Regions from separate parts of the Margalitia sp. FSL K6-0131 genome, predicted to be linked through region 1. Evidence: predicted binding sites of a transcription regulator. Region 1 holds the regulator's gene; the other holds the start of a gene.
What was found. Region 1 encodes NrdR, which represses ribonucleotide reductase genes. Its sites were predicted from a motif close to AACACNATATATNGTGTT; they were not measured.
Positions count from the first base shown of each region.

Region 2: a site for NrdR is predicted at 2,091-2,108, ahead of NSQ59_RS10495 (vitamin B12-dependent ribonucleotide reductase). Genes of this name have one in related genera too.

Region 1 is NZ_JBBOZS010000001.1:1,867,472-1,871,910, forward strand. It holds gene NSQ59_RS09030 (glyceraldehyde-3-phosphate dehydrogenase) at 1-600, shown strand, start outside; gene speD (adenosylmethionine decarboxylase) at 924-1,304, shown strand; gene nrdR (transcriptional regulator NrdR) at 1,428-1,886, shown strand; gene NSQ59_RS09045 (replication initiation and membrane attachment family protein) at 1,976-3,373, shown strand; gene dnaI (primosomal protein DnaI) at 3,386-4,321, shown strand; gene NSQ59_RS09055 (putative sporulation protein YtxC) at 4,431-4,439, shown strand, end outside.
Region 2 is NZ_JBBOZS010000001.1:2,165,174-2,169,612, reverse strand. It holds gene NSQ59_RS10495 (vitamin B12-dependent ribonucleotide reductase) at 1-1,960, opposite strand, end outside; gene NSQ59_RS10490 (rhodanese-like domain-containing protein) at 2,440-2,820, shown strand; gene NSQ59_RS10485 (AAA family ATPase) at 3,151-3,948, shown strand; gene gcvPB (aminomethyl-transferring glycine dehydrogenase subunit GcvPB) at 3,983-4,439, opposite strand, start outside.

The sequences.
Region 1 (4,439 bases):
GATATTATTTCTAATGCTTCCTGTACTACAAATTGTTTAGCTCCAGTGGTAAAGGTTTTAGATGAGAAGTTCGGGATTGAGAATGGCTTAATGACAACGGTACATGCATACACAAATGATCAGAAAAACATTGATAATCCACATAAGGATTTACGTCGCGCAAGGGCTTGCGGACAATCCATTATCCCGACTACAACTGGTGCGGCAAAGGCACTTGCTCTAGTGCTCCCGCATTTAAAAGGAAAATTACACGGGATGGCGCTTAGAGTTCCAACTCCGAATGTTTCATTAGTCGATTTAGTAGTAGATTTAAAGAAAGATGTGACAGCGGAGGAAGTAAATGCTGCATTTATTTCAGCTGCTTCCAAAGAATTAAACGGAATTTTAGATTTTACAGAGGAGCCGCTTGTTTCCGTTGACTTTAATACAAATAGTCATTCCGCTATTGTGGATGGTTTATCTACGATTGTAATGGGCGGCAATAAAGTGAAAGTTTTGGCATGGTATGATAATGAGTGGGGGTACTCTTGCCGGGTAGTCGATTTATTGAAACATGTTGCAAATGAATTAATAAAGCCTTTGGAAGTAAAGGTTGGATGAGGTAACTGGCCTGCTGGTATTAAAATCAGCAGGCTTTTTATTTATTTATGAAGGTATTTAATAGATTAGTAGACCCAAGTAAAATAGCAGCCTGAAATTTTAAATTTTATATTGCAAAATTGACGTAAACAAAGTATACTATCAATCGTGAACTTCTTTGAAAATCATGTTTTTTTCATATTAAAAAAAATGAATAATTTGTAGCTACTTAAAGGGTTAGGACCTCTTTGGACTAACTTTCCCCCGTGGTAGTTGCTAAGGAGAAAATTCATTTGAATTTTTCTTTGATCGTAAAAATAATTCTTTAAAGGGGGAAACGATCGATGGAAACAATGGGTCGTCATGTAATTTCTGAATTATGGGGCTGTGATTTTGAAAAACTCAATAACATGGAGTTTATTGAAAGAACATTCGTAGATGCAGCATTGAAATCAGGTGCTGAAATTCGTGAGGTAGCATTTCATAAATTTGCTCCACAAGGAGTAAGCGGAGTAGTTATTATTTCTGAATCTCATTTAACTATTCATAGCTTTCCAGAGCATGGATATGCAAGTATTGATGTGTACACATGCGGTAATTTAAATCCAAACATTGCCGCTGACTATATTGCCGAATCACTTGGCGCTGAGACACGTGAAACAATCGAATTACCTCGTGGAATGGGTCCTGTCCAAGTTAAACAATCAAAAGTAACTGCTCTTTAAAAATCGATAAAAAAGTTAAAACGAGGTGTATGCTACATCTCGTTTTTTATTATTTTTCTTGTGAATTTATCATCTTTTTTATATGATGAAAGTAATCATGTACTTATAAACGGAGCTGATATAATGAAATGTCCGTCTTGTCAAAATAATGGGACACGCGTGATTGATTCTCGCCCCGTTGATGAAGGACGTGCAATAAGAAGAAGGCGTGAATGTGAGGAATGCTTGTATCGGTTTACGACCTTTGAAAAAGTGGAAGAAACCCCTTTAATTGTAGTAAAAAAGGAAGGCATTCGTGAGGAATTCAGCCGTGAAAAAATATTGCGCGGACTTATAAAAGCGTGTGAGAAAAGACCAGTTTCACTAGCGGAATTAGAAAAAATTTCATTAGAAATTGAAAAGTCGCTTCGAAATCTTGGATACTCTGAAGTAAACTCGGAAAAAATCGGCGAACTGGTTATGGACAAATTAGCAGCTGTAGATGAAGTAGCATATGTTCGATTTGCATCTGTCTATCGACAATTTAAAGATTTAAACGTTTTTTTAGAAGAATTAAAGGAATTAATCAAAAAGGAACAATAAAAAGGCTAGAGTTTCTTCGTTCTAGTCTTTTTCATTATTTTCCTCATCCTTTTTGAGCTTTTATTATTAATAACAAGGATGTGGCTTTTATGAAACAATTATGGAATGAGATACAGCCTGTGGATCGTTATCAAGTTTCCTCTAATGGAATGCTTCATGAATATGACGGCAAAGTGATCTCATTACTTTATCAGCCACTGATTGGGGTTAATTGTTATAGTTTATATATGACCTTATGGAATGAAATTGAAGTGAGCCGAGTATGGTCTGAAGAATGGACACATTACCATTTAATGAACTTTTTATCGTTAAATTTACGGGATATTTATGATGCCCGCTTAAAATTAGAGGGTATCGGTTTGTTAAAAACATATGTGAAAAATATGAATGAGGATAGATTATTTATATATGAACTGCAACCACCGTTGTCCCCAGAACAATTTTTCACAGATGGAATACTTAATGTTTTTTTATTTAAACAATTAGGCAGGCAACATTTTTTAAGATTAAAGAATATGTTTACTGATCCTGCTTTAAAAAAAGCGGAGTATCAAAATATTACTCGTTCCTTTCAAGAAGTATTTATGTCAGGAAGTGAAGATCATTTTTTACATGACATAGAGGCACATGAGGGAAGTAAGATAAATGAAAATCTGCAATTTCAAACTAGAACAAGTCCAAATGAAATTAAGATAGAAGAAGTTGATTTTGATTTCGACTTGTTTTTATCAGGTTTGAAAGGTTTGATCCTTCCACAAAAAGTAATGACGGCACAAGTAAGAGATGCAATTTATAAGCTTTCGTTTTTATATCACATTAACGCAATTGATATGCAAAATATTTTTCTAAGTGCACTGAATGCTGAGCAAAATATTGACATTGATGACCTTAGGAAGGCAGCTCGGGACTGGTACCAACTGGAGCATGCGAATGATTTACCGAAGCTAGTGGATCGTATTCAGCCATTAAAGGACCGGACTAGCAGTGAATTAGGGGATACACGTGAGGAAAAGCTTATTCATTATCTTGAAACGACATCTCCCCGACAGCTGCTGATTGATATTTCGGATGGAGCGGAACCTTCTAAAGCGGACCTTCAGGCTGTGGAAGACATAATGTTTCAACAACAGCTCTCAGCAGGCGTTGTCAATGTATTAATTCAATATGTTTTATTAAAAACAGATATGAAACTCACGAAAAATTATATGGAAAAGATTGCTTCTCATTGGACAAGGAAAAAGGTGAAAACAGTAAAAGAAGCGATGGAATTAGCAAAAAATGAGCACCGTCAATATCAGCAATGGGCTGATACTAAAAGCGAGCAAAAGAATGCGCGTAAAAAGCCAATTCGTACGGAAAAGCTTCCAGAATGGTTTGTGGAAAAAGATGAAACACAACCTAAAAATAATAAATCAAATCAAACAGCAGAATCTGTAGAGGAAAAACGTCGCAGACTTGAATCCATTCAACAAAAATATAAAAAATAGGAGGTGAATGGAATGGAGAATATTAATGAAACATTAAGAAGATTATCTAATAACAGCAACTTTCAACGAACTTACAGTGAGATGAAGCAAGAAATCCTAAACCATCCTGCTGTTCGAGAATTTTTGCTTCAACATACAGGTGAGATTACAACATCCATGGTCGAAAAAAGTTTAATGAAGTTATATGAATTCATTTCGCAAACGAGGGATTGTCAAAAATGTTCTAGCCTTGAGAGTTGTGTGAACATGATGCAAGGATATGAACCAGAGCTTGTTTTAGGGAGGAACGGCATAGATATCAAATACCGTCCTTGTCTGAAAAAAAGAATGTTTGATGAACGGAAGAAGAATGAAAAATTAATTCAGAGCCTTTATGTTCCAAAGGATATTTTACATGCGTCTTTTGGTGAATTCTCTTTGGAATCAGCAGGACGACTAAATGCGTATGAATTTGCAGAACGTTTTGTCGTGGAGTATGAGGCTGGTAAAAAAATGAAAGGGTTATTTCTTTATGGCAGCTTTGGAGTTGGAAAGTCCTATTTATTAGGTGCTATTGCTAACCATTTGGCGGAAAATAAACAGGTCTCCTCTCTCCTTGTTTATGTTCCGGAATTTTTCAGGGAAATGAAGCAATCATTAGGGGATCATACGTTAAATGAAAAGTTGGAAATGGTTAAGAAAGCTCCGGTGTTAATGCTGGATGATATTGGAGCGGAAGCTATGACGAGCTGGACACGTGATGAAATTCTAGGATCCATTTTACAGTTTAGAATGCAGGAAAATCTGCCAACCTTTTTCACTTCTAATTTCGATTATTCCGGTCTTGAACATCATCTTACCTATTCACAACGAGGGGAAGAGGAAAAGATGAAGGCGGCAAGGATTATGGAAAGGATAAAGTATCTTTCAACCCCAATTTTAGTGGAGGGACCTAATTTAAGAATATAGAAGGCCATAGCAATAAGCTTGGCCTTCTTTTTTTATCCTCGACTTCTAAAATAACCATGCTCCCCATATACATATAACATGGAATTTTCCATAGCAAGGGGGGCTAAAGTTGGATTTT
Region 2 (4,439 bases), 300 kb from region 1:
TTGATCCTGTCGGAGCAACTGTAAGAAGATGCGAATTGCGAATTCCATCCGCAAGAATGGATTGTCTTATGTCTTCAGGCATTTTGCTCATATATCCCGTTTCGATGAATGCTTTGTGTAATCTGTTAGTTTCCTCGTCTGTTTCTCCTACTAAGAATGGGAAGCTTCCTTTTTCTTTCGCAAGCTCAATAGAAGCACGATATGCTGTAGTTGCAATCGTTTCAAACACTTTATCTACAAGAATATTTCCTTCTTCAGAGCCATATTCTTTTTCACAGTAAATCAATAAATCGGCAAGTCCCATCACACCTAAACCTACACGACGTTCACCAAGTGCTTGCTTTTTGTTTTCTTCAAGGAAATATGGAGTAGCATCAATAACGTTATCTTGCATTCTAACGCCAATTTCAACCGTTTGTTTTAGCTTTTCGAAATTAACCGTTTTATTTTCTTTATCTGCCATTTGTGCTAAATTCACCGCTGCTAAGTTGCAGACACTGAATGGTGCGAGGGGTTGTTCACCACATGGGTTTGTCGCAACGACTTTTTGTCCATATGCCTTTGCATTAGTCATGTCGTTTGCATTATCAATAAAGAAAATACCAGGTTCTGCAGAATAAGTTGCACAAATATTAATTAAATTCCACAATTCTTTTGCTTTTATTTTGCGGTATGTTTTGACTTTATGTCCGAGCTTTTCCCATTCACGAACGTCTCCGACTTTATGCCATTCTTCATTATAAATCTTCATTTCTTCCTCGCTATAATTTTCAACATCTGGGAAACGAAGTTCATATACAGCATCTTGTTCAACTGCATCCATGAAATCTTTTGTTAAACATACAGAAATATTGGCACCTGTTAAGAATTCTGGATTATGAACGGTATAGGTACCACCAGCAGTCAACTTTTCCTGAGCATCATTTAAAATACCTTCGCTAAAACCACCTTGGCCAGGAATCGATTTATAATTTAATATTCCCTGATACATCGCTTTTTCTTGTTCAGTCAGCGGTGTAAATTTGAGCTTTTCTTTCGCGTGCTTTTTAATTGTCTCGTCTTCTGTCGTCTCAAGTAAAAATCTTAATATACGAGGATTTTGCATTTTTGAAATAATAAATTCCACTATATCCGGGTGCCATGAAGAAAGCATTATCATTTGTGCCCCACGTCTTGATCCACCTTGTTCTACAAGATGTGTGAGTTTCGCAATATCATCCAACCATGAAACTGATCCGGATGATTTTCCGTTTACCCCTTTTGCTAATGTATTTCTTGGACGAAGTGTTGAACCGTTAGTTCCGACTCCGCCGCCTCGGCTCATGATTTCCATTACTTGCTTCCTGTGTTCGGAAATACCTTCGCGGGAATCAGGAACAAACGGCATCACATAGCAATTAAAATACGTTACATCTGTATCAGCTCCAGCGCCGTATAATACCCTACCGGCTGGAACAAAATTTAGGTTTACTAATTCTTGATAGAATTTTTCAAACCATTCTTTACGTTTTTCCTCTGTTTTTTCAACTGCAGCAAGGCCTGTTGCGTTGCGTTTCGCAATTTGCTCATAATAAACTTCTAAAGGCTTTTCAATTATGTCAATAGATCGAACAATTAAGCCTGTTTCTATTTCGTTTTGATCATCAAGTGCACTTCTGTACTCCTCCTCAATCAAAACCTTTGCAACATTTCTTTCCCAATCTATCTCTTGTATAAATCCTAATCCGCGAGCAGGAAATTTAGGGTCTTCTTTGATGGTTAAAACGACAAAGTCACCAGCTGTAAGAGTAATCTTTTCTGTATCCTTGAATGCATAGCGGTCAATCATGACAAGACGGGATACCCCTTTATGCGTGATGTGCATGTCAGAAGAAATAGGGTGAACTTGAGGAAAAAGACTAATATCCTTGTTTAACCTCTCCTTATCAATATTCATTTTTGTGGTAAACGCAACAGACATTTTGACAACTCCTTTATATATCTATCAATTTCTAACTCTAGCAAGTTAAACTCTGAGATGTATTTACTTATAATAAATTATCATAAATCCCACCTCAATATCAACATATAGTATTTAAAAAACAGAATTATATACTATATATAGTTTTTAGGTGACTTTTGTCTGTTTTTGTCAAATGTTGAATAAAGCAAAATTAGGAGATTAGAAGAGATATTCTAAGATTCAATAGGAATTATCCTTAAAAACAGATGAATTCCCACGTTGCAATAGAAACAATTAAAAATTAAACCCCGCATTAAAAGGGAATTCTACGCAATAGCAATTTATAAAAAAAATAAATATTTTTGTTGAAATTTTTATTTTTTTATATTAGAAGGTGATTTTTTTAATCTTATACAGTTTTGTTAAAATGTTTTGATTCATGAAGCTTTGACGAATATAATAGATATAGTGTTACTCGCAGAAAGGAGCAAAAAAAATTGTCACAATGGTATTTTTTTATCATCGTAGTTGTAGCGATTCTTGCTTATACTCTTTATAATTATTTTGCGCAAAAAAGAATCGTTAAAACATTAACAGAAGAAGAATTCAAAGCCGGATATCGAAAGGCTCAGCTTATTGATGTTCGTGAGGTAAATGAATTTGAGAACGGTCACATCCTTGGAGCCCGGAATATTCCTCTATCTCAAATGAAAATGAGAATGAAAGAAATTCGCCCGGATAAACCTGTTTATCTATATTGCCAAAGCGGGATGAGAAGTGCACGTGTCGCTCAGATGTTATACCGAAAAGGCTATAAGGACTTATATCAGCTACAAGGCGGCTTTAAGAAGTGGACTGGCCGTATTAAAGCAAAATAATGAAAACCGCAGATTGACTGCGGTTTTTTATATAGGCTCTATTATTTTTCGTTCACGTATGAGAATTCATAGGCGGAGCATTTCCGGCTAATGTATATAATGGAGGCATAAGTAGTAGATATAAGCGGAGATATTCCGATTAACTGCTCTAAATAGGACAAAATCTAAGGATTTGGATAAGATAACCGGAAAACCTCCCCTTATTTTTAGGGAAATAGGAGTATTTCCAAATTTAAACGGAAATTTTCCGTTTATTTTTCAAACAGGTAAAATCAATATTCAGTTATTACAGGGCCTTTATATAAAAAAAGAAAGATAGGTGAAAAAGTTATGTTTTTACAGTCGATACAATGGAAGGATATAACCTCCAACCGTAATTATCCTTTTTCTTTGCCGATCTTTGAAGATTTTCAGTCCATTCACTTACTTCATCCAATTACTATTTTCATAGGGGAAAACGGGAGTGGAAAATCAACGTTTCTGGAAGGTTTAGCAGCAGCCTGTCAGCTTCCGACTGCGGGTGGTGCAGAAGTAAATGATGACCCTGATTTACGGCACGCAAAGGCGCTAGCTGATTCTTTCTTTATAAAATGGCGGGAAAAGACAAGAACAGGTTTCTTTCTTAGAGCGGAGGATTTTATATCATTCACAAAACGAGTCAAACAGATGAGATTAGAAGCGGAACATCAATTGAATTTAATAGAAGAAGAATACAGACATAAGTCAGCTCATGCAAAATCCCTAGCATCTTTGCCACACAAACGAACATTATATGAACTAAATCACCTCTATCAAAATGGTTTGGAAACTAGATCCCACGGTGAAAGCTTTTTAGATTTCTTTCAAGCAAGAATCAAGCCAAATGGGCTATATTTACTCGATGAGCCAGAAGCTCCTTTATCTCCTATGCGGCAACTTACATTAATCAGTATTATTCTCGAAGCAGTTCAAAGCGGATCCCAATTTATCATTGTCACTCATTCTCCAATATTAATGGGGATTCCTGATGCAGATTTATATACTTTTGATTCTCATCCTCCTGCAAAAATAGACTTTGAGGAGACGGAGCATGTTCAGATTACAAAACAATTTTTAGAAGCACCGCAGCGCTTTCTAAAATATCTATAGAAAAAGACCTCTTCCCAAAAAGAGGCCTTAATTATTATACTTGATATCTTAAAATCGGTTTTCGTGCCGCTTGTGTTTCATCAAGACGTTTAATGACAGTGTTATGCGGAGCTTCTTGCACAATCTCAGGATTCTCTTCCGTTTCTTTTGCAATTTGAATCATTGCATCGATAAAGGCATCAAGCGTTTCCTTTGATTCTGTTTCCGTAGGCTCAATCATCATACACTCTTCCACATTAAGCGGGAAGTAAATAGTAGGCGGATGGTATCCAAAGTCTAACAGTCGTTTTGCGATATCCAATGTACGTACACCAAGTTTCTTTTGACGTTTGCCGCTTAATACAAATTCATGCTTACAATGACGATCATACGGAAGATCATAATATTCTGCTAATCTTCTCATCATATAATTCGCATTTAATACTGCATTTTCTGTTACCGCTTGTAATCCGTCAGGACCCATTGTCCGGATATACGTATAGGCTCTGACA